3 regions of the Aromatoleum petrolei genome follow, and region 1 is predicted to be linked to each of the others. Evidence: predicted binding sites of a transcription regulator. Region 1 holds the regulator's gene; each other region holds the start of a gene.
What was found. The regulator sigma-54, encoded in region 1, starts transcription at its own class of promoters, with help from an activator protein. The targets are predictions, from matches to a motif close to TGGCACGCTTNCTGCTNA.

Region 1 (7,591 bases):
GCGTTCGGCGTCGATCTCGCGGGCGGCGACACGACGCGCGGCCCGCTGAACCTGTGCGTGACCATCTTCGGCGAAGTGCCGGCGGGCGCCGCGATCACGCGCGCCGGCGCACGAACCGGCGACGACCTGTGGATCACCGGCACACCGGGCCATGCGGCGCTCGGCCTCGCGCACCTGAGCGGCGAAGTGGCGCTCGCACCCGACGCGGCACGCATCTGCCTCGCTGCCCTGCACCGCCCACAGCCGCGCGTCGGATTCGCGCTGGCGCTGCGCGGCATCGCCAGCGCGATGCTCGACGTCTCCGACGGACTCCTCGGCGACCTCGGCCACATCCTCGAATGCTCCGGCTGCGGCGCACGCATCGAGCTCGCCGCACTGCCTTTGCCCCCCCTGCGTGCCTGCGGGGCCGACGAGGCCCTCGCGCGACGCTGCCTGCTGTCCGGCGGTGACGACTACGAGCTCCTGTTCACCGCGCCGCCGTCGCAGCGCGAGCACCTTGCCGCACTCGCTGCCGGGCACGGACTGGCGCTGACGCGCATCGGCACGACCACCGCGAACGCCGGCGAACTGCTGCTGCGCGAAGCCGACGGCCACGAGCACACCACGGCCCATGCCGGCTACGACCATTTCGCCTGACCCCGCCCGCCCACGCCGACCATGCGCCCCACCGTCCGCCTGCTCCTGAGCCACCCCGCCCACTTCATCTCGCTCGGTTTCGGCTCCGGCCTCTCGCCGCGCGCGCCCGGCACGGCCGGCACGCTCGCCGCATGGCTGCTCTACCCGCTGCTGCGCGCGCCGATCTCCGAGTTCGTCTTCCTGGCGCTGCTCACGAGCTTCTTCGTCGCCGGCGTGATCGCCGCCGACCGCACCGGCCGCGCGCTCGGCGCAGCGGACCACGGCGCGATCGTGTGGGACGAGATCGTCGCGTTCTGGCTGGTGCTGTTCTTCGCTCCACCCGGGCTCGCGTGGCAGGCGGCGGCCTTCGTGCTGTTCCGCTTCTTCGACATCGTCAAGCCGCAACCCATCCGCTGGGCCGACAGCCACGTCGGCGGCGGCTTCGGCGTGATGCTCGACGATCTCATCGCCGCCGGCTACGCGATCCTTGCGCTCGCCGTACTGAAGCACTTCCTGGGGTGACCCGATGAGCGACGACGAACTGCACGCCCTGTCACGCCGCGTCGGCGACTGGCTCGCCGCGCGCGGCGCGACCCTTGCCTGCGCCGAATCCTGCACCGGCGGCTGGGTGGCCGAGACGGTCACCGCCACCGCCGGCAGTTCCGGCTGGTTCGACCGCGGCTTCGTGACCTATTCTAACGAGGCCAAGCAGGAACTCCTCGGCGTCGCCGCCGCGACGCTCGCGCGCCACGGCGCGGTCAGCGAAGAGACCGTGCGCGAAATGGTCGCCGGCACCCTCGTGCACAGCCGCGCACGCTTTGCCCTCGCGGTTTCCGGCGTCGCCGGCCCCGGCGGCGGAACCGCCGCCAAGCCGGTCGGGATGGTGTGTTTCGCGTGGGGCGAACGCGACGGCGAGTTGCGCAGCGAAACCGTCCACTTCGACGGCGATCGCACCGGAATCCGGCGCCAGGCGGTCATCCGCGCGCTCGCCGGACTCATGACATAATCATTTTTGGATCGCTGCACAGGCGACCTGCAACACGCCAGCAATCTCTGTGCCATAATCCCCCAACGTTTTGAAAGGACAGGACATGGACGACAACAAGGCCAAGGCCCTCGCCGCCGCGCTCTCGCAGATCGAGAAGCAGTTCGGCAAGGGTTCGATCATGCGGATGGGCGACGGCAACGTCGAAAAGGACATCCAGACCGTCTCGACCGGCTCGCTCGGACTCGACATCGCGCTCGGCCTCGGCGGACTGCCGCGCGGCCGCGTCGTCGAGATCTACGGTCCCGAATCGTCCGGCAAGACCACGCTGACGCTGCAGGTCATCGCCGAGATGCAGAAGCTCGGCGGCACCGCCGCCTTCATCGACGCCGAGCACGCCCTCGACGTCGGCTACGCCGAGAAGCTCGGCGTGAACATCACCGATCTGCTGATCTCGCAACCGGACACTGGCGAGCAGGCGCTCGAGATCGCGGACATGCTGGTGCGTTCGGGCGGCGTCGACATCGTCGTCATCGACTCGGTCGCCGCGCTCACGCCCAAGGCCGAAATCGAAGGCGAGATGGGCGACCAGCTGCCCGGCCTGCAGGCCCGCCTGATGAGCCAGGCACTGCGCAAGCTCACCGCCAACATCAAGCGCACCAACACGCTGGTGATCTTCATCAACCAGATCCGCATGAAGATCGGCGTGATGTTCGGCAACCCCGAGACCACCACCGGCGGCAATGCGCTGAAGTTCTACGCCTCCGTGCGCCTCGACATCCGCCGCACCGGCGCGATCAAGAAGGGCGACGAGGTCGTCGGCTCCGAGACGCGCTGCAAGGTCGTCAAGAACAAGGTCGCCCCCCCGTTCAAGGAAGCGCACTTCGACATCCTCTACGGCGAGGGCATCTCTCGCGAAGGCGAGATCATCGACCTCGGCGTCGAGAACAAGATCGTCGACAAGGCAGGCGCCTGGTATTCCTACCAGGGCGACAAGATCGGCCAGGGCAAGGACAACACACGCGAGTTCCTGCGTGCGAACGCGGCGCTCGCACGCGAGATCGAGAACAAGGTGCGCGTCGCGGTCGGCCTCAAGGAACTGCCGGCCGAGCCCGCGCAGCCGGCTGCCGAGGCGGCCTGAAGCCCCTTGCCCGGATCATGGCGGAGACGAGCCTGCGGGAACGCGCATTGCGGCACCTCGCGCGTCGCGAACACTCGCGCGCCGAATTGGTCCGCAAGCTCGCCCCGCACGGCTCCGCCGAAGAGATCGACGACGTGCTCGACCGCATCACCGAACTGGGCCTGCTCAGCGACCACCGCTTCGCCGAAGCCTGGGTGCGCGGCAAGGCCACCCGCTTCGGCACGGCACGCCTGCGGCGCGAGCTCGCACTGCGCGGGGTCGAGCGCGACACGATAGACGCGGCGCTCGAGGCCGAGGGCGTCGAGGACGACGTCGACCGCGCACGCGCCATCTGGCGCGGCAAGTTCGGCACCACGCCGGCCGACGCGCGCGAGTGGGCCCGCCAGGCGAGGTTCCTGCAAGGTCGCGGCTTCGGCACCGACGTGATCCGCAAGATATTGAAAGAGAACCCTGATGAGTCTGCTTAAGGTCGCCGGACTGCAGAAACGCTACAAGGCGCGCACCGTCGTCCACGATGTCGGCTTCGAGGTCGGCAGCGGCGAAGTCGTCGGCCTGCTGGGCCCCAACGGTGCCGGCAAGACCACCTGCTTCTACATGATCGTGGGCCTCGTACGTGCCGACGGCGGCGACATCCGCCTCGACGACGCCGAGCTCACGCACCTGCCCGTGCACGCGCGCGCGCGCCTCGGCCTGTCCTACCTGCCGCAGGAGATGAGCGTGTTCCGCAAGCTCACCGTCGCCGAGAACATCCGGGCGGTGCTGGAACTGCAGGGGCTGAACAGCGAGCGCGTCGACGAACGCCTCGAGGAACTGCTCGAGGAGTTGGGCATCGCCCATCTGCGCGACAACACCGCGGTGTCGCTGTCGGGCGGCGAGCGGCGGCGCTGCGAGATTGCGCGCGCGCTGGCGACCGACCCGCGCCTGATCCTGCTCGACGAACCCTTCGCGGGCGTCGACCCGATCGCGGTGCTCGACATCCAGAAGATCATCCGCTTCCTGCGTGACCGCGGCATCGGCGTGCTCATCACCGACCACAACGTGCGCGAGACGCTCGGCATCTGCAACCGCGCCTACATCATCAGCGAGGGCCGCGTGCTCGCGAGCGGGCGACCCGACGAGATCGTCGCCAACGAACAGGTTCGCCGCGTCTATCTCGGCGAGCATTTCCGCCTCTGATCCTGCCCGCGTAGCCCCATGAAACCGTCCCTCCAGCTCAAGATCTCCCAGCACCTCACGCTGACGCCGCAGCTGCAGCAGTCGATCAAGCTGCTGCAGCTGTCGACGCTGGAGCTCAACCAGGAGCTGGAACGCTTCCTCCTCGAGAACCCCATGCTCGAGCGCGAGGACGGCGACGGCAGCGACTTCGCCCCGGGTGCCGCGCAGCCCTCCGGCGAAGCGCCCGACTCCGGCAGCCAGGCCGACACCCCGACGCCCGGCGAGGAGGGGCATGGCGAGGCCGAACCGGCGAGTTTCGACGAAGCCGGCGAATGGTCGAGCGCGAGCAGTGGTTCGTCGAACCGCGACGATGACGACGACACCGACTTCCAGGAACTGCAGGCTGCCGGCACCAGCCTGCGCGATCACCTCGACCAGCAGGTGAGCCTGTCGCCGCTGTCGGATCGCGACCGCGCGCTGGTGCGCTTCATCATCGAGGCGCTCGACGAGGACGGCTACCTCAACCAGTCGCTCGAGGAGCTGCTGCCGCTGCTGCCGCCGGAACTCGAATACGACCTCGACGACCTCTCGATCGCGTTGCGCCACGTGCAGAACCTCGACCCGGCCGGCATCGGCGCGCGCAACCCGCAGGAATGCCTCAGCCTGCAACTCCGCGCAATGCCGTCGGACCCGACGCGTGACCTCGCGCTGAAGATCGTCGACGAGCACCTCGACCTGCTCGCTGAACGCAACTTTCTGCGCATCAAGCGCGCCACCGGCTGCGACGACGACGCACTGCGCGCCGCGCACGCGCTGATCTGCAGGCTCGATCCGCATCCGGGCTCGCAGCACTCGGTGCAGGAGACGCGCTACATCCTGCCGGATGTCGTCGTGCGCAAGATCCGCAACCGCTGGGCCGTCACGCTCAACCCCGAGGCGATGCCCAAGCTGCGCATCAACTCACTGTACGCCAGCATCCTGCAACAGAACCGCGGATCGGGCGGCGCGCTGACCAGCCAGCTGCAGGAAGCACGCTGGCTAATCAAGAACGTGCAACAGCGTTTCGACACCATCCTGCGGGTTTCGCAGGCGATCGTTGACCAGCAGCGACAGTTCTTCGATTATGGTGATGTGGCGATGCGACCCCTGACGTTGAGGGAGATCGCGGACCAGCTCGAACTGCACGAATCGACTGTTTCGCGGGTCACGACGCAGAAATTCATGGCCACACCGCGCGGCGTGTTCGAACTGAAGTATTTTTTCGGCAGTCACGTTGCCACCGACACCGGTGGGGCGGCCTCTTCCACGGCGATTCGAGCGCTGATTCGCCAGCTGGTGGAGGCCGAAGACAGGAAAAAGCCCCTGTCCGACGCGAAAATTGCCGAGTTGTTGGGCCAGCAGGGTATCGTGGTGGCGCGCAGAACGATCGCGAAATACCGCGAGTCACTCAATATTCCGCCGGTCAGCCTGCGCAAAGCGATCTGAAAAACGATCTGACAATACGAGGAAACATCATGAATCTCACCATCACCGGACATCACGTCGAAGTCACCCCCGCGATCCGCGAGTACGTCAATACGAAGCTCGATCGCGTCATCCGCCATTTCGACAACGTGACCAGCGTCAGCGTGATCCTGTCGGTGGAGAAGCTGCGCCAGAAGGCGGAAGTGACGCTGCACGTGCGCGGCAAGGACATCTACGTCGAGAGCGAGGACGCCGACCTGTATGCAGCCATCGACAGCATGGCCGACAAGCTCGACCGCCAGGTTCTCAAGTACAAGGCCAAGAACAACGACCACGGCCACGACACGCTGAAGCACCAGCAACCGACCGAGCTGTGATCCTTTAATTCACGCCGAGGGACCGGGGTGTGTTTATAATTCGCGCGTTTTCAACCCGCGCCTGCCGCACACCCCGAGCCTCCTCCCGCATCCGATCGGCAGCGGCACGGCCCGTGTCGTGCAGGTGGTGATCCGCATGAGCCTCATCGCCGAACTCCTGCCCCCCTCGAACGTCGTCATCGATCTGGACGCCAGCAGCAAGAAGCGTGTTTTCGAACAAGCCGGTCTCCTGTTCGAGAACCATCAGGGCATTGCCCGCAGCGTCGTCTTCGACAGCCTGTTCTCACGCGAACGCCTCGGCTCGACCGGCCTGGGTCAGGGCATCGCCATTCCCCACGGCCGCATCAAGGGCCTGAAGGAAGCCGCCGGCGCCTTCCTGCGCCTCTCGGCCCCAGTGCAGTTCGACGCTCCCGACGGCCGCCCCGTGACGATGCTGTTCGTGTTGCTCGTGCCCGAGCAGGCCAACGAAACCCACCTGCAGCTGCTGTCCGAGCTTGCGCAGATGTTCAGCGACCGCGACTTCCGCGAACAACTGCAGAACGCGCCCGACGTCGCGACGATCCATACGCTGTTTGCCTCCTGGGGTCCGCATGCGGCAGACCAGCGTCGCGCGGCTGTATGACCTGCACCGCGAACGGCTGGAGCTGACGCACGTCAGCGGCCGGCTGGACCGGGTCATCTCGGTCAACGAAGAGCGTATCTGGCCGGCCGACCTCGTCGGCCACCTGAACCTGATCCATCCGACGCGCATCCAGATCCTCGGCGCGGCCGAGCTCTCGTGGGCGCAGCGGCATTCGCGCGAAAAGGTCGCCCACCACCTCACCGAAATCATCGGTGCACGCCCGCCGGCGATCATCGTCGCCGACGGCTGCAGGATCCCCGACATCCTGAACGGCATCTGCGAGCACGCAGAGGTCGCCCTGATCACGACGCCACAACCGTCGGCGAGCGTGATCGACCAGTTGCGCCTGTACATGTCGCGCGAGCTCGCCGAGAAGGTCTCGCTGCACGGCGTGTTCATGGACGTGCTGGGCGTGGGCGTGTTCATCACCGGCAGCTCCGGCGCCGGCAAGTCCGAGCTGGCCCTGGAACTCATCTCGCGCGGCCACGGGCTGGTCGCCGATGACATCGTCGAATTCTCGCGCATCGCGCCAACGGTGCTCGAGGGGCGGTGCCCGGAGATGCTCAAGGACTTCATCGAGGTGCGCGGCCTGGGCATCCTCAACATTCGCACGATTTTCGGCGAGACCGCCTGCCGGCGAAAGATGCGCCTGCGCCTGATCGTGCACCTCGAGCGCCGCCTGCCGGGCCAGTCCGATCCCTCGCGCCTGCCGGTGCAACGCGAGACACAGGACATCCTCGGTGTACAGGTGATCCGCACGACGCTGCCCGTCGCCGCGGGGCGCAACATCGCGGTGCTGCTCGAGGCCGCTGTGCGCTCGACCATCCTGCAACTGCGCGGGATCGATTCAACGCAGGAATTCATCGACCGTCAGCAACGCCTGCTCGACGCCGACGGGGAAACCCTCTAAGCGGGAACGGCCGGCAAGACTCTTGCCGCAGTGCCGCATCGGCTGATACGCTCAAGGTCTTTGCGCCGCCCCGCGAAGGCCTCCCCGATGACTGCCGCAACACCGGATTACCTGGAAAAGATCCTCAATGCCCGCGTCTACGACGTGGCCGAGGAAACGCCGCTGGACCTCGCCACGAATCTCTCGGAGCGCGTGCACAACCGCGTCTTCCTGAAGCGTGAGGACATGCAACCGGTGTTCAGCTTCAAGCTGCGCGGCGCGTACAACAAGATGGCGCACCTGTCGCCGCAGGCCCTCAAGCGCGGCGTGATCTGCGCCTCGG
Region 2 (7,591 bases), 990 kb from region 1:
GGGCTGTGGCGGTGCAGCGCGCGCGCCACGAGTTCCTTGCCGGAGCCCGATTCGCCGTTGATCAGCACGGTCGCATGGGATTGGGCGAGGCGACCGATGGCGCGGAACACTTCCTGCATCGCCGGCGCCTGGCCGAGGATCTCGGGGGCGAGCGCAGTGCTCTCCGATGCACCTTTCTGGTGCGCACTTTGCGCGATCGCGCGCTGAACCAGTGCAACGGCCTGATCGACGTCGAAGGGCTTGGGCAGGTATTCGAAGGCGCCCCCCTGGAAGGCCGACACGGCACTCTCCAGGTCCGAGTATGCGGTCATGATGATGACCGGCAACTGCGGGTGCAGCGTCTTCACGCGCTTGAGCAGGCCGAGGCCGGACTCGCCCGGCATGCGGATGTCCGAAATCAGTACCTTGGGCGGGACCGGCGCGATTTCCAGCGCGGACAGCGCCTCGTTTGCAGACGAGAAACTGCGGTGCGGGATGTCCTCGCGGCCGAGTGCCTTTTCCAGCACCCAGCGGATGGAGCGGTCATCATCAACGATCCAGACGGTGTTCATTATTTAATGCACCTTTTTTGTGCGATCGTGCCGCATCCTGGGGCGTCAGGCACGGTCGATGATCGGCAACAGGATGGTGAAGCAGGTGCGGCCCTTGCGGCTTTCGACTTCGATCATGCCCTGATGTTGCTCGACGAAGCTCTGTGCCAGCGACAGACCGAGACCGCTCCCCCCTTCGCGCCCCGAGACCAGCGGATAGAAGATCTTGTCGCGGATCTCCTCCGGGATGCCGGGGCCGTTGTCGATCACTTGCAATTCCAGTGCCAGCTTGTAGCGGCGCTTCGCGAGGGTCACCTGGCGTGCGACGCGCGTGCGCAGGCGGATCTCGCCGCGGCCTTCCATCGCCTGGGCGGCATTGCGGGCGATGTTGAGGATGGCCTGGATGAGCTGTTCGCGGTCCGCGGTGAGTTCGGGCAGGCTGGTGTCGTAGTCGCGGCGGATCGCGATCTCGGGGAATTCGGCGAGGATTAGACGCCGCACGCGCTCGAGCACGTCGTGGATGTTGAGCTGGTCGGGCCGCATCATGCAGTGCGAGGTCAGCAGCCGGCTCATCAGGTCCTGCAGGCGGTCGGCCTCGGCGATGATGACCTCGGTGTATTCGCGCAGCTGCGGGTCGGCAAGCTCGCGCTCCAGCAACTGCGCTGAGCCGCGGATCCCGCCGAGCGGGTTCTTGATTTCGTGCGCGAGGTTGCGGATCAGCTCGCGGTTGGCCTGCTGCTGCTGCAGCAGCTGTTCCTCGCGCGCGACGCGCAGTTGCGCATCGATGGGGCGGAACTCCAGGAGCAGGCGCAGGCCGGCCGCCTCGGCCGGGCTCACTGTGCAGTCGACGTGCAGCGGTTCGGCGTCGGGGCGGGTGATCTTCAGGTCTTGCCCGGTATAGCTCCAGTTCTTGTGCAGCGCGTTGTCTAGCGCGGCGGCCAGGCCGGTGGGTTCGCCGAGGAGCTGCGACAGCGGCGCGCCGATGAGGCGGCGGTGGCTGACGGCGAAGAGGTTTTCCGCGCCGGCGTTGAGGTAGCGGATCAGCAGGTGGTCGTCGACGACGACTACGGCCGACGAGAGCAGGTCGAGTCCGGCGAAGGGGCCTGCGAGACCAGGGGGTTTGGGTGTGTTCGGCATTGATGTGTTCTCGGAATCCCCTCGGGTCTCGCAAAAAACACGCCAGGCAGCCGCTGCCCCTTACTTCAGGTTGCCGAGTTCCTTCCTGAGCGCCTCGATGTTGCGCTGGTGCAGTTCGACCGTGTCGCGCAGCGGTTGCAGGCGGGCCTGGACGACGGGCAACCTGCGCTCGGCGCCCTGGTAACGCCCTTCCTGCTCGGTGACGGCTTTTTGGGCTTCGGCAAGGGCGGCTTCCTCGGTGGCGAGCTCCTTTTCCAGCACCTGGCGCCGGGTGTCGTCGCGGGCACGCTGGGCATCGGGGGCGACGCGGGGGAAGTTCGACGGCGTCGGCTGCGCGGACGAGCGCTTGGGTGGGGCGGGAACCGAAGAGACGGCCTGGTCGTCGCTGAGCTGCTTGCAGCCGCGACCCTGGTTGCGGTCGTTAGTGTAGGTGACGGCGCCGTTGGCGTCGACGCACTTGAAGACCTGAGCCTGGGCCAGGGGTGATGCGAGCAGAAGGAGCAGTACCGGAAGTGTTCGCATGTCCGTCGGTCGGTGAATCGGGGATGCATCCGGTGTGGCGGCGAGGCCTCCCGTGATGCATTCGTGGGGCATTAGACCCCAGAAAAAAGGGACGGGCAATGCCCGTCCCTCTTCGATTCAGCGTAATCCGGGGATTACAGGCTGTAGTACATGTCGAACTCCACCGGGTGGGTGGTGATGCGCATGCGGTCGACCTCTTCCATCTTCAGTGCGATGTAGGCGTCAAGGAAGTCGTTCGAGAACACGCCGCCGCGGGTCAGGAACTCGCGATCCTTGTCGAGGTACTCGAGCGCCTGTTCGAGGCTGGTGCAGACGGTCGGGATCAGTGCGTCCTCTTCCGGCGGCAGGTCGTACAGGTTCTTGTCGGCCGGGTCGCCCGGGTGGATCTTGTTCTGGATGCCGTCCAGGCCCGCCATCATCAGGGCGGCGAAGCACAGGTACGGGTTGGCCAGGGGATCCGGGAAGCGCGCTTCGATGCGGCGACCCTTCGGGTTTGCGGTGTAGGGGATGCGGATCGAGGCCGAACGGTTGCGCGCCGAGTAGGCCAGCTTGGTCGGGGCTTCGTAGTGCGGCACGAGGCGCTTGTACGAGTTCGTGCCCGGGTTGGTGATCGCGTTCAGCGCGCGAGCGTGCTTGATGATGCCGCCGATGTAGTACAGGGCGGTTTCCGACAGGCCGGCGTAGCCGTTGCCCGCGAACAGGTTCTGGCCGTCCTTCCAGATCGACTGGTGCACGTGCATGCCCGAGCCGTTGTCGCCGACGATGGGCTTCGGCATGAAGGTCGCGGTCTTGCCGTACTGGTGCGCGACGTTATGCACGATGTACTTGAGGATCTGGGTCCAGTCGGCGCGCTGGGTCAGCGTGCTGAACTTGGTGCCGATCTCGCACTGGCCGGCATTCGCGACTTCGTGGTGATGCACTTCGACGGGCACGCCGGCGGCTTCGAGCGCGAGCACCATGGCGGCGCGCACGTCGTTCAGGCTGTCGACCGGGGGAACGGGGAAGTAGCCGCCCTTGACGCGCGGACGGTGGCCGGTGTTGCCGCCCTCGAACTTGTCGGCGGTCGACCACGCGGCTTCTTCCGAGATGATCTTGCTGTACACGCCCGACATGTCGACGGACCACTCGACGGCGTCGAAGATGAAGAATTCGGGTTCCGGACCGAAGAAGGCGGTGTCGCCCAGGCCGGTGCTCTTGAGGTAGGCCTCGGCGCGCTTGGCGATCGAGCGCGGGTCGCGGTCATAGCCCTTGCCGTCGGACGGCTCGATGACGTCGCAGGTCAGGACGAGGGTGGTTTCGTCGAAGAACGGGTCGATGTAGGCAGTGCGGGCTTCCGGCAGGAGGATCATGTCGGAGGCCTGGATGCCCTTCCAGCCGGCGAGCGAGGAGCCGTCGAAGGGGTGACCGTGCTCGAAGTGATCTTCCTCGAACGCCGAAACGGGCAGGCCGACGTGGTGTTCCTTGCCACGGGTATCGGTAAAGCGCAGGTCAACGAAGCGGACTTCGTTTTCCTGGATCATCTTCATGACGTCTTGAGCGTTCATATTCACTCCTGGTGAAAAGAGGCGAAAGCGGTTGTTGGTGGCGGAAAACTTCCGATGGGGTGAATGTAAGCAGTATCCGTGCCATGCGTAAGTTCGGCCTTGTCGCGCATTGTGCCATAAGGGCAGGCGCGCGTACCGCAGACGCGCGTGTGCGAAGTCGGCGCGGCGGTGAACGCGCCGGAGCCGGAGATGCTGAAGCGTGCGCGAAGTCCCGCCCGGCTGGGGGAATGTTGACGTAATGCACCGAAATGGTGCGCGCGATGCGAGGCATGCACTGCTATGGTGCAATTCTGCCCAGAATGGTGATGGCCCGGTAGTGCGGACGCTCCTCGAGCAGCTTGTCGATGCGCAGGCGCAGCTCGTCGCGGGGGATCCCGTCGAGGTCGGTTACGCCGAGGACCACTTCGGCCTCGATGCGATCGCCAAGATAGTGGATCAGCACGCGCGGAGGGGTCGCGAGCGGGCGGTCGAAAAGCGCTTCGAGCGTATGCACGATTTCGGTGCGTTCGGGCAGCGGCGCGAGGCCGGCGCCTTGCATCGTCGCATCGTTCTCGGCATCCACGTGCACCAGGACCTCCCGCACTTCGGGATGTGCGGTGCGTACGCGGAAGTACACCGTGTCGGAGATCTGGTGCCCTTCGGACACGGTGATGCGTGGGTCGACCTGAATGTGGGCGTCGCACAGCACGCGGTCGGCCATGCGGCGGGTGCGCAGGTCGTGCAGGCCGATGACCCCCGGGGTTGTACGGATGGTGTCGCGGATGCGTGCCACGTCCTGTTCGGACAGGCCGGTGTCGATGAGTTCGCGCACGGCCTTCCATCCGAGTCTCAATCCCATGTGCAGGATCAGGAAGCCGACGACCGCGGCCGCAAGCGGTTCCAGGAAGGGATAGCCGGCCAGGCCGCCGCCGATACCTGCGGCGACGACCAGCGAGGATGCAGCGTCCGAGCGCGCGTGCCAGGCGTTGGCCTCCAGCACGGGAGCCTTGAGTTGCCGGCTCGCGGTGAGGGTGTAGCGGAACAGGAGCTCCTTCGCGACGAGGGTCGCGAGCGCCATGCCGAGTGCCGCCGGGTGCAGCGGCAGGGCCGCGTCCATGTGCTGCAGGCGCAGGCCGGAACTCCACAGGAAGCCCATGCCCACGCCGGCGAGCACGAGCCCGAGGAGCAGCGAGACGGCCGTCTCGATGCGCCCGTGGCCGTAGGGGTGGTCGCGGTCGGCCGGTTCGGCGCCGCGTCGTCCGGCCATCAGCACGAGGAGGTCGGTGAACAGGTCGGACAGCGTGTGCGCGGAGTCGGCGACGAGACTGAAGGCGTTGGCAAACAGTCCGACCGCGATCTGGCCGATGGACAGCGCAGTATTCGTGGCGATCGCGACGAGTGCCACGCGCTGGATGCCTCGGCTGCGCGCCTCGTCGGGCGCGCTTAGGCGCGACTTGCCTGATGTCGGGTGGTCCATGGCGCCAGCGGTATGGGTATACTCGGGTTCTGATCGAGCAATTCTATCCGGATGGATGCAATGGGAAAGTTGACCGACCTGCTCCGCCTCGCCCAGCAGCGTGCGCAGGAGATGAAGCTCCCGTACGCGGGCGCGCTCACCCCGGCCGAGGCCTGCGAGGTGTGGCGGCTTGCGCCCGGCGCGAAGCTGGTCGACGTGCGCACTCGAGCCGAATGGGACTGGGTCGGGCGCGTGCCCGGTGCGGTCGAGATCGAGTGGATGAGCTATCCGGGCAACGTGCCCAATTCGCACTTCCTCGCGCAGTTCAAGCGCGAGGTCGATCCCGAGGCGCTGGTGATGTTCATGTGCCGTTCGGGGGCGCGCTCCGACAAGGCGGCGCGCGCCGCAACCGAGGCCGGTTACCAGAGCTGCTACAACGTGCTCGAAGGCTTCGAGGGCGACCGCGATGCGAACGGGCAGCGCAACCGCATCGGCGGATGGCGTCACGCCGGGTTGCCCTGGAATCAGGGCTGAGCAGGCTTACACTGCAATTTGACACGCCGGCGCGCTGCCGGTTTGATTGACGATTCTTGCGACCGAAATACCGAAGACGATGCAGACCGCGACCATCAGTTTCGACCGTTTCAATGCCTTGCGCGACGACGAGGCCCAAGAGCGCATCCGTGCCGCGCGCGCGCGTCTGGGCGAGCGGGCCGTGCTACTGTGCCATCACTACCAGCGTGCCGACGTGTATCAGCATGCCGATCTCACCGGCGACTCGCTGAAGCTGTCGCGGCTCGCGTCGCAGACGGACGCGGAGTTCATCGTCTTCTGCGGCGTGCATTTCATGGCCGAGGTCGCCGACATCATGTCGCAGCCGCACCAGAGGGCCATCCTGCCGGATCTCGCGGCCGGCTGCTCGATGGCCGATATGGCGAACCTCGCGAAGGTGGAGCGTTGCTGGCGCGAGTTGCGCGATGTGCTCGGCACGCCCGATGCACTCATCACGCCGGTGACCTACATCAACTCGGCCGCGGATCTGAAGGCCTTCTGCGGCGAGCACGGCGGCATCGTGTGCACCTCGACGAACGCGCCGGTGATCCTTGACTGGGCCTTCGCGCAGCGCGAGAAGGTGCTGTTCTTCCCCGACCAGCACCTGGGGCGCTGGACGGGTTACAAGAAGGGCATTCCGCTCGAGCAGATGGTGGTGTGGGACCCGGACCTCGAATATGGCGGCCTCACGCCGGAGCAGATCCGCAACGCCAAGATCCTGCTGTGGAAGGGGCACTGTTCGGTGCACCAGATGTTCCAGGAGAGCCACATCCGCCGCTGGCGCATGCAGCATCCGGAGGGGCTGGTGATCTCGCACCCGGAAAGCAGCCTCGAGGTGTGCGTGAATTCGGATTACGTCGGTTCGACCGAGTACATCATCAACGTGATCAAGAATGCCGCGCCGAACACGCGCTGGCTGGTCGGCACGGAGCTGAACCTGGTCAATCGCCTGGCCGAGGAAGTGAAGCCGGAAGGCAAGATCGTGCAGTTCATGGCGCCGACCGTGTGCATGTGCTCGACGATGCAGCGCATCGATCCGCAGCACCTTGCGTGGACGCTGGAAAATCTGGCCGACGGCAAGATCGTCAATCACATCCAGGTACCGCCGCACGAGGCCGAACTCGCAAGGGTGGCGCTGGACCGGATGCTGGCAGTGTCCTGAGTGCCGGTGCGGAGCCGGATCATGCACCTGCGCATCTGCACCTACAACATCCACAAGGGGTTCTCGCAGTTCAATCGCCGCATGGTGATCCACGAGCTGCGGGAACGCCTGCGCAGCCTCGACGTCGATCTCGTCTTCTTGCAGGAAGTGCAGGGTCTGCATTTGGGCCACGCGAGCCGCCATCCGAACTGGCCCGAGCACCCACAGCACGAGTTCCTCGCCGAGGACGTGTGGCACCAGACTGCGTATGGCGGCAATGCGGTGTATGACCACGGGCATCACGGCAACGCGATCCTGAGCCGTTTTCCCATCGTCTCGACCAGCAACCAGGACGTCTCGGACCACCGCTTCGAGCGCCGCGGGCTGCTGCACTGCGAAGTGCAGGTGCCGGGGGTCGAATCGCCCGTGCATTGCATATGTGCGCACCTGGGGCTTTTCGCGGGTAGCCGGCGCAGGCAGATGGAGGCGCTGGCCGATCGCATGGAGCGCCTTGCCGCGGACGACGCGCCATTGATCATCGCGGGCGACTTCAATGACTGGCGCAACCGGGCCCAGCACCTCCTGGTCGAGCGCCTGAATGTGCGCGATGCGTTCGAGACTGGGCGAGGCCGTCCGCCGCGCAGCTTCCCGAGCAAGTTGCCCGTGTTCCGGCTCGATCGGATCTACGTGCGGGGCTTCGAGGTGAAGCAGGCGGCGGTGCACGCCGGTC
Region 3 (7,591 bases), 1.2 Mb from region 1:
GAACGGGCGGGGAAAACGGCGAAGGACAAGGCCGCTTCGGCGAAGGCTGCACCGGAGGCGGCGGTGGCGACCTCCGCTCCGGAAGCGGTAGCGCCGAAGGCGAAAGGCGGCCGGAAGGCGGCGGTTAAGCTCGGTGTGGCGCCCGAAGTGTCCGTCGCGCCGGAGAAGAAATCACGTACGACGCACAAGGCCGTTGTCGTCGCGGCCCCCGAAGAAGTGCCCACAGCGTCAGGCAAGGGTACCGGGAGGACCACGGCGAAGTCGGAGTCGGTCGAGAAGAAGCCGACGAAGGTCGTGGGTGCGACGAAGAAGGGCGCGCAGCCCGCCGAGCCGGCGGCCCCGATCAAGGTTGCAGGCGTGAAGAAGGCAAGCAAGGAAACGACGACCCCCAAGCTTGCCAAGGCCGCCAAGGTGCCGAAGACGAGCAGGGCTCCGACGGCGGAGACGATTCCGAAGGCGGAAAAGGCTCCGAAGGCGGAGAAGGCTCCGAAGGCGGCGAAGGCGGTCGAGCCGAAAGCTGAAACTGCAGCATCTATGAGGAAAGTGAAACGCCGTGGCTAACAAACCCACAAACCGTTCCCGCCCGCCGCAGGGCGACCATGCGGAGTCGCCCGCCGCAGGGCGCGCGGAGTCGCGCCTGATCTACGGCTTCCATTCCGTGCTGGGCAAGCTGCGTCGCGACCCGGAGGCGGTGTTCGAGCTGTATCTGTCGTCCTCCCGTACTGATGCGCGTTCGAAGGACGTGCTGCGGCTGGCCGAGGCGCAGAAGGTGCGCATCATCCAGGCCGAGTCCGACCGGCTCGACGGCATGGTCGGCACGCGCCGGCATCAGGGGGTGATCGCGCGCGTCGATGCGCGCAGCCGCGACATCAAGCTCGCCGACGTGCTCGACGTGCTGGAAGAAAATGCGTTGATCCTCGTTCTCGATGGTGTGCAGGACCCGCACAACCTGGGTGCCTGCCTACGCGTCGCGGATGCGGCCGGGGCACACGCGGTGGTGGCGCCGAAGGATCGCGCGGTGGGGCTCAATGCGACCGCGGTGAAGGTGGCGAGCGGTGCGGCCGATTCGGTGCCCTACATCACGGTGACGAACCTGGCGCGGGCGCTGCGCGAGATGCAGGAGGCCGGCGTATGGGTCGTGGGGGCTGCGGGCGAGGCGGAGAAATCCCTGTACGAGATCGACCAGAAGGGACCGGTTGCGTGGGTGATGGGCGCCGAAGGCGAGGGGTTGCGCCGGCTGACGCGCGAGACCTGCGACGAACTGGCGAAGATCCCGATGCTCGGCACCGTCGAGAGTCTCAACGTTTCGGTTGCGAGCGGGATCTGCCTGTTCGAGGCACGGCGCCAGCGCGGCGGGTGACGCCGCTTCGCCTGGCCGAGGCGTGAATCTTGCATGGAGTCCACCATGCTTCGCGTACTCGTCATCGATGAATCCCGGGCCCGGGCGGCGGAAATCTGCGCCGGGCTCGCGCTCGCCGGTCATCAGGTGGCTGCGGTGTTGGCGTCCTCTGCGGACCTGTCGGCACAGATCGAGTCGATCCGGCCGGACGTCATCCTGATCGAGACGGATTCGCCGTCGCGCGACACGCTCGAGAACCTGGCGGTGATGAACGCGGAGATGCCGCGGCCGGTGATCATTTTCGCGCAGGAAGGCGACCAGGAGACGATACGCGCGGCGGTCAAGGCGGGCGTGTCGACCTACGTGGTCGACGGTCTCGACCCGCAGCGCCTGAAACCGGTGATAGACGTGGCGGTGGCGAGCTTCGAGGAGCATCAGGCCTTGCGCAGCGAGCTTGCCGCGGCGACGAAGAAGCTGTCCGAGCGCAAGCTGATCGAGCGCGCAAAGGGCCTGCTGATGAAGTCGCGCGGTATGGACGAGGCCGAGGCCTACGCGGCGCTGCGCAAGCTCGCGATGGAGCGCGCGAAGCCGATGGCGGTGGTGGCGCAGGATCTCATCGACATGGCGAAATACTTGCTGTGACGCCCGTCCTGGCGCAGCGCGGATTTCCATCCCGCCCTGCGTCGTACGGCTCACTTTCCTGAATCCTGCCTCGCGCACCCTTGGTGCGAAAACCCTTCTTGGTGCACTGCAATAGTGCGCCGCCGCGCTCTCCCTATACCTGTTCGTCCTCGGCGCAAGGCCCGTGCAAGGCTTTGTGCGTAAGGGCTTTCGGGGCTTTTCCGCGCCTCTGGCGCATTCCCTGCTAAGAGAGTCTCGAGTCGGATCAATGGCGGTTCGATGACGAATTGACCGGCCCCAATGTCGGGGTCGTGCAAGCTACGGACAACGGCGTCCATCCCTGCGGCGGAATCCTCGCGATTCGCCGCGGGTGATGTGCGCCGTTTTCGCTTTTCGGCCTGCAGGGAGATGAAGATGAGTGCATTCGAGGACAAGGGCATGTCGCGGCGGGAGTTCGTGCGGCGGACGATGGCGTTTTCGGGAGCGGCGATGATGGGGTCGGCAGGGCTGGGTGTCAGCAGCGGCGTGTGGGCGGCGGGCTCGGATGCTCCCGAGAAGAAGGATATCCGTGTCGGCTTCATCCCGTTGACGGACTGCTCGTCGGTGGTGATGGCCGCGGTGCAGAAGTTCGACGAGAAGTACGGCATCAAGATCATCCCGAGCAAGGAGGCGAGCTGGGCCGCCGTGCGCGACAAGCTGGTGTCCGGCGAACTCGATGCGGCGCACGTGCTTTACGGCCTTGTGTATGGTGTGCATCTGGGCATCGGCGGGCCGAAGAAGGACATGGCGGTGCTGATGAGCCTTAACAACAATGGCCAGGCGATCACGCTCGCGAACAAGCTCAGGGAGCAGGGGGTGACCGACGGCGCAGGACTGCGCAAGCTGATCACCGCAAAGCCGGGCGAATACACCTTCGCGCAGACCTTCCCGACCGGCACGCACGCGATGTGGCTGTACTACTGGCTGGCGGCGCACGACATCAATCCGATGAAGGATGTGAAGGTCATCACCGTGCCGCCGCCGCAGATGGTTGCGAACATGCGGGTGGGTAACATGGACGGTTTCTGCGTCGGCGAGCCGTGGAACAACCGCGCGATCATGGACAAGATCGGCTTCACCGCGGTGACGACGCAGGACATCTGGACCGACCACCCGGAGAAAGTGCTGGGCACGACCGCGGACTGGGTCGCGAAGCATCCCAACGCGGCGCGCGCGCTGACGGCGGCGATCCTCGAGGCCGGGCGCTGGATCGACGCCTCGCTGCCGAACCGCCGCACGACCGCTGAGACGGTGGCGCAGAAGTCCTACATCAACACGGACATGGACGTGATCCTCGAGCGGATGCTCGGCCGCTATTCCAATGGCCTGGGCAGGAGCTGGGACGACGCGAACTACATGAAGTTCTACAACGACGGGGCGGTGAACTTCCCCTACCTCTCCGACGGGATGTGGTTTCTGACACAGCACCGTCGCTGGGGGCTGCTCGACCGCAATGTCGATTACCTCGCCGTGGCGAAGCAGATCAACCGTATCGACATCTACAGACAGGCGGCGACGGCGGCGAAGGTGCCGCTGCCGAAGAGCGAAATGCGCAGCCACAAGTTGATTGACGGGGTGGTGTGGGACGGCAAGGAACCGGCGAAGTACGCGGGTTCGTTCAAGGTCAGGGCATGAGCGGGAGGGCGCGGCGATGACGCTAGCAGTCGTGGCGGACCGGAATGATGCCGGGACCGCGGAAGTGAGGGGGGGGCGCGCGGTGCTTGCAGCGCGCGGCAAGGGCCGGGCGGTGAAGGTCGTGGCGGCCGATGCGCCTGCTGCGGCACCGGGTAGGGGCTACGGCGCGCGCCTGAGCGGCTGGATGCGCGCGCTGGCCGCGGCCGTGCTGCCGCCCTTGGTGGGGCTCGCGCTGTTGATCGGCCTGTGGGATCTGGCGACGATGAACGGCGGCGGCATCCCGACGCCGGGCACGACCTGGGAGGCGGCGGTGGCGATCTTCGCCGACCCGTTCTACCGCGTCGGGCCGAACGACCAGGGCATCGGCTGGAACGTGTTGTCGTCCTTGCAGCGCGTGGCGATCGGCTTCGGCATCGCGGCGCTGGTGGGTATCCCGGCGGGTTTCATGCTGGGGCGTTTCGCGGTGCTGTCGCAGATGATGAACCCGATCATCAGCCTGCTGCGCCCGGTGAGCCCGCTCGCGTGGCTGCCGATCGGCCTGCTGGTGTTCCAGCGCGCCGACCCGGCGGCGACCTGGACGATCTTCATCTGCTCGATCTGGCCGATGATCCTCAACACCGCGCAGGGCGTGACGCGCGTGCCGCAGGACTACCTCAACGTCGCGCGGGTGCTGAACCTCTCCGAGTGGAAGGTGTTCACGAAGATCCTGTTCCCGGCGGTGCTGCCCTACATGCTGACCGGCATCCGCCTGTCGATCGGCACGGCCTGGCTGGTGATCGTCGCGGCGGAGATGCTGACCGGTGGCGTGGGCATCGGCTTCTGGGTGTGGGACGAATGGAACAACCTCAAGGTCGAGCACATCATCATCGCGATCTTCGTGATCGGTATCGTCGGCCTGATCCTCGAACAGGCGCTGATGCTGCTTGCCCGTCGTTTCAACTACGAAAGCCGCTGAGCGGTGGAGGAGACCATCATGAAAAAGATCGTAAAGATCGAGAATGTCGGGCAGACCTTCAACACGAAGAACGGGCCCTTCACGGCACTGCGCGGGATCAGCCTGGACATTCACGAGGGCGAGAGCATCAGCCTGATCGGCCACTCGGGCTGCGGCAAGTCGACGCTGCTGAACCTGATCGCGGGGCTTACGCGGCCGACGAGCGGGGTCATGCTGTGCGACGGGCGCGAGATCGCCGGCCCCGGCCCCGAGCGTGCGGTGGTGTTCCAGAACCACTCGCTGCTGCCCTGGCTCACGTGCTATGACAATGTGTATCTCGCGGTCGATCGCGTGTTCGGTGCGAAGGAGGGCAAGGCGAAGCTGAAGCAGCGTACGCAGGATGCGCTGGCGCTGGTCGGGCTGTCGCACGCCGAGACGAAGTTCCCGCACGAGATCTCGGGGGGCATGAAGCAGCGGGTCGGCATCGCCCGAGCGCTGTCGATGGAGCCGCGCATCCTGCTGATGGACGAGCCCTTCGGCGCGCTCGACGCGCTGACGCGGGCGATGCTGCAGGACGAGCTGGTGAAGATTCTCGCGGCGACGAAGGCGACGATGGTGATGGTGACGCACGACGTCGATGAGGCGGTGCTGCTGTCGGACCGCGTCGTGATGCTCACGAATGGGCCCGCAGCGGCGATCGGCGAGATCCTGGCGGTGAAGCTCGATCGTCCGCGCGACCGCCTGGCGCTCGCGGAGCAGCCGGAGTTCGCGCACTGCCGCGCGGCGGTGCTGGATTTCCTCTACAAGAAGCAGCTGAAGCACGCGGCCTGAACGGTGTGTCGGCGGGAGGAGGATGCGACCTCCCGCCGACGTGCGTGTTCATCGCTGCGCTTGTGCGGCGCGTGTCACGACGTACGGGTGACGCCGCCATGATGCGCGGTTATCATCTCCGGAGCCCGGAACCGGAGAACAACTGCGATGGCAATGCATTTCTACTACAACGGACATACCTACGAGATCGAGACGGCCCCGCTGAGCTGGGACGATGCCTCGGCGAACGCGCTGGGGCTCGCCTGGAACGACGGCGGACGCCTGACGGGGGCGGAGGACACTCCCTTTGTCGTGTCGTCGTATCTGTCGACCATCGGATCCGCTGGGGAAAACGCCGCGATCCTGAAGAACCTGAAGGCTTCCGTCGCCAAGGGCGCAAGCACGGCAGCGGACGGTGGAGGCGCGAGCTATCTCTGGCTCGGGGCTTCGGACGTGCAAAGCGAAGGCAGCTGGCAATGGCTGGACGGCACATTGGTCAGCTCGGGATACCAGAACTGGGGCTCCGGCAGCCTCGGAGCCGAGCCGGATGACTTCGGCAGCATGCAGGACTTCCTCGCCATTGCCACGGGCAAGTGGCCGGCGCCCGCCGGCGGCATCGGTGTGCCCGGGCAGTGGAATGACCTGGACGGCGCGAACCTGCTGTGGTCGGTCGTCGAGTGGGATGGCCTGATCGGCACCACAGGCAACGACAAGCTGGTCGGCACCACGGGCGACGACGTGATCGACGGTAATGCCGGTAACGACACGGTCAAGGCGGGCGAGGGGCACGATGTCATCTACATGGGCACCGGCAATGACAACGTCAATGCGGGCAACGGCGACAACATAGTGTTCGCCGAGGTCGGCCTTGTCGACGATGACGACGGCAACGACCGTGTCACCGCTGGCGGCGGCGACGATTTCATCGCTTCGGGAACGGGCAACGACATCGTGAAGGCCGGCGACGGCGACAACGTCGTGATCGGCGGTGAGGGAAATGACGTCATCACCACCGGCGCTGGTGACGACATCATCGATCCGGACGGCTACTACGTCGAGGATGGCGTTGAATCCTCTGGCAACGACACGATCAAGACCGGCGCCGGCGATGACGTCATCTTCCTCGGTGAGGGCGCGGACAAGGTATGGGGGGGAGCGGATAGCGACACCTTCGTGTTCGACAAGCTGTTCACGCCACCCAGCGAGACCGTGTTCAAGCAGGACGGCACACAGGTCGTCAAGACGTCCGTGCATCGCATCAACGACTTCGATGCCACCGTGGATAAGCTAGGCTTCGATGCCGAGGAGTTCGAGTCTCTTGCCGGCTTCACCGCGACCAACTTTGTCAAGGGCAGCGGGCTGACCGGAGCCAGCGCGAACGAGACCGGCGTGGACGATTTCCTGATCTACGACACGGCGTCGGGCAAACTCTATTACGACGCGGATGGCAACGGGCAGGAATCGTCTGCCGTACTGCTGGGCATCGTGACCGGCCGCATGGCCGACCTGGATGCATCCGATATCGTGATCTTCGAGTGAGGCAGGTTCGCGGCGCCCTGCGATCGGGGTGCCGCGACCGAAATTGCCCGCGCGGCAGCATGTAGCGCTGGCCGCGATCGTGCCGAGCCTCCGCAACGGATGGCTGGGCGAACACCGATTCTGCCGCAGGGGCTACTTCTTCCCCACCTTCGTTGCAGACAGGCGGTTCAATTTCCCTTCCGTGCTTGATTCGCCTCCGCGCCTGTGCAGGGCGGCGGCAGCTCTCAGACATGCCCGTCCGGGTGCAGTTCGTTCCGGGCGGCGTATCGATCGCTGCAATGTTGTGGTGCAGCATCCATCCGAATGCACCGGCATGGTGCCTGCCTGTTGAACCCGAAGCTTCGGCGGTTCGGATATAAAAATAAATGAAATCAGTTTGTTATGAAGATGCGTGGGGGCTGGCACCCATTTTGCGATAGGTGAACCGCAAGCTGGGGCAATGGGGCTCCGGCGAAGTGCTTGGTGCAGAGCATGCGGACAACGGCGTCCGTCGTGACTTCGGGATTTCGGTCCCGGGGGCGACGTGGCGCCGTTTTTTTTCGCCTCACGGAATTGGAGATCGATCATGGCCAAGGTGTTTCTCGTCGGTGCCGGCCCCGGAGCGGCAGACCTGCTGACGCTGCGTGCCGCACGCGCCATCGGGCTGGCCGACGTGCTGCTGGCCGATGCGCTGG

Region 2: the regulator sigma-54 is predicted to act here: its motif matches at 3,800-3,817, upstream of glnA (type I glutamate--ammonia ligase).
Region 3: the regulator sigma-54 is predicted to act here: its motif matches at 2,191-2,208, upstream of ToN1_RS16225 (CmpA/NrtA family ABC transporter substrate-binding protein).

The regions. Positions count from the first base shown of each region.
Region 1 covers NZ_CP059560.1:2,380,904-2,388,494, forward strand. The annotation lists gene thiL (thiamine-phosphate kinase) at 1-636, shown strand, start outside; gene ToN1_RS10875 (phosphatidylglycerophosphatase A family protein) at 658-1,137, shown strand; gene ToN1_RS10880 (nicotinamide-nucleotide amidohydrolase family protein) at 1,142-1,621, shown strand; gene recA (recombinase RecA) at 1,707-2,741, shown strand; gene recX (recombination regulator RecX) at 2,759-3,208, shown strand; gene lptB (LPS export ABC transporter ATP-binding protein) at 3,195-3,917, shown strand; gene ToN1_RS10900 (RNA polymerase factor sigma-54) at 3,936-5,381, shown strand; gene hpf (ribosome hibernation-promoting factor, HPF/YfiA family) at 5,411-5,737, shown strand; gene ptsN (PTS IIA-like nitrogen regulatory protein PtsN) at 5,874-6,359, shown strand; gene hprK (HPr(Ser) kinase/phosphatase) at 6,328-7,269, shown strand; gene ilvA (threonine ammonia-lyase, biosynthetic) at 7,357-7,591, shown strand, end outside.
Region 2 covers NZ_CP059560.1:3,372,425-3,380,015, forward strand. The annotation lists gene ntrC (nitrogen regulation protein NR(I)) at 1-551, opposite strand, end outside; gene glnL (nitrogen regulation protein NR(II)) at 597-1,667, opposite strand; gene ToN1_RS15395 (DUF4124 domain-containing protein) at 1,728-2,189, opposite strand; gene glnA (type I glutamate--ammonia ligase) at 2,324-3,733, opposite strand; gene ToN1_RS15405 (cation diffusion facilitator family transporter) at 4,011-5,189, opposite strand; gene ToN1_RS15410 (rhodanese-like domain-containing protein) at 5,250-5,702, shown strand; gene nadA (quinolinate synthase NadA) at 5,782-6,882, shown strand; gene ToN1_RS15420 (endonuclease/exonuclease/phosphatase family protein) at 6,904-7,591, shown strand, end outside.
Region 3 covers NZ_CP059560.1:3,541,641-3,549,231, forward strand. The annotation lists gene rnr (ribonuclease R) at 1-561, shown strand, start outside; gene rlmB (23S rRNA (guanosine(2251)-2'-O)-methyltransferase RlmB) at 638-1,360, shown strand; gene ToN1_RS16220 (ANTAR domain-containing response regulator) at 1,406-1,981, shown strand; gene ToN1_RS16225 (CmpA/NrtA family ABC transporter substrate-binding protein) at 2,375-3,634, shown strand; gene ntrB (nitrate ABC transporter permease) at 3,651-4,589, shown strand; gene ToN1_RS16235 (ABC transporter ATP-binding protein) at 4,608-5,399, shown strand; gene ToN1_RS16240 (hypothetical protein) at 5,547-6,917, shown strand; gene cobA (uroporphyrinogen-III C-methyltransferase) at 7,483-7,591, shown strand, end outside.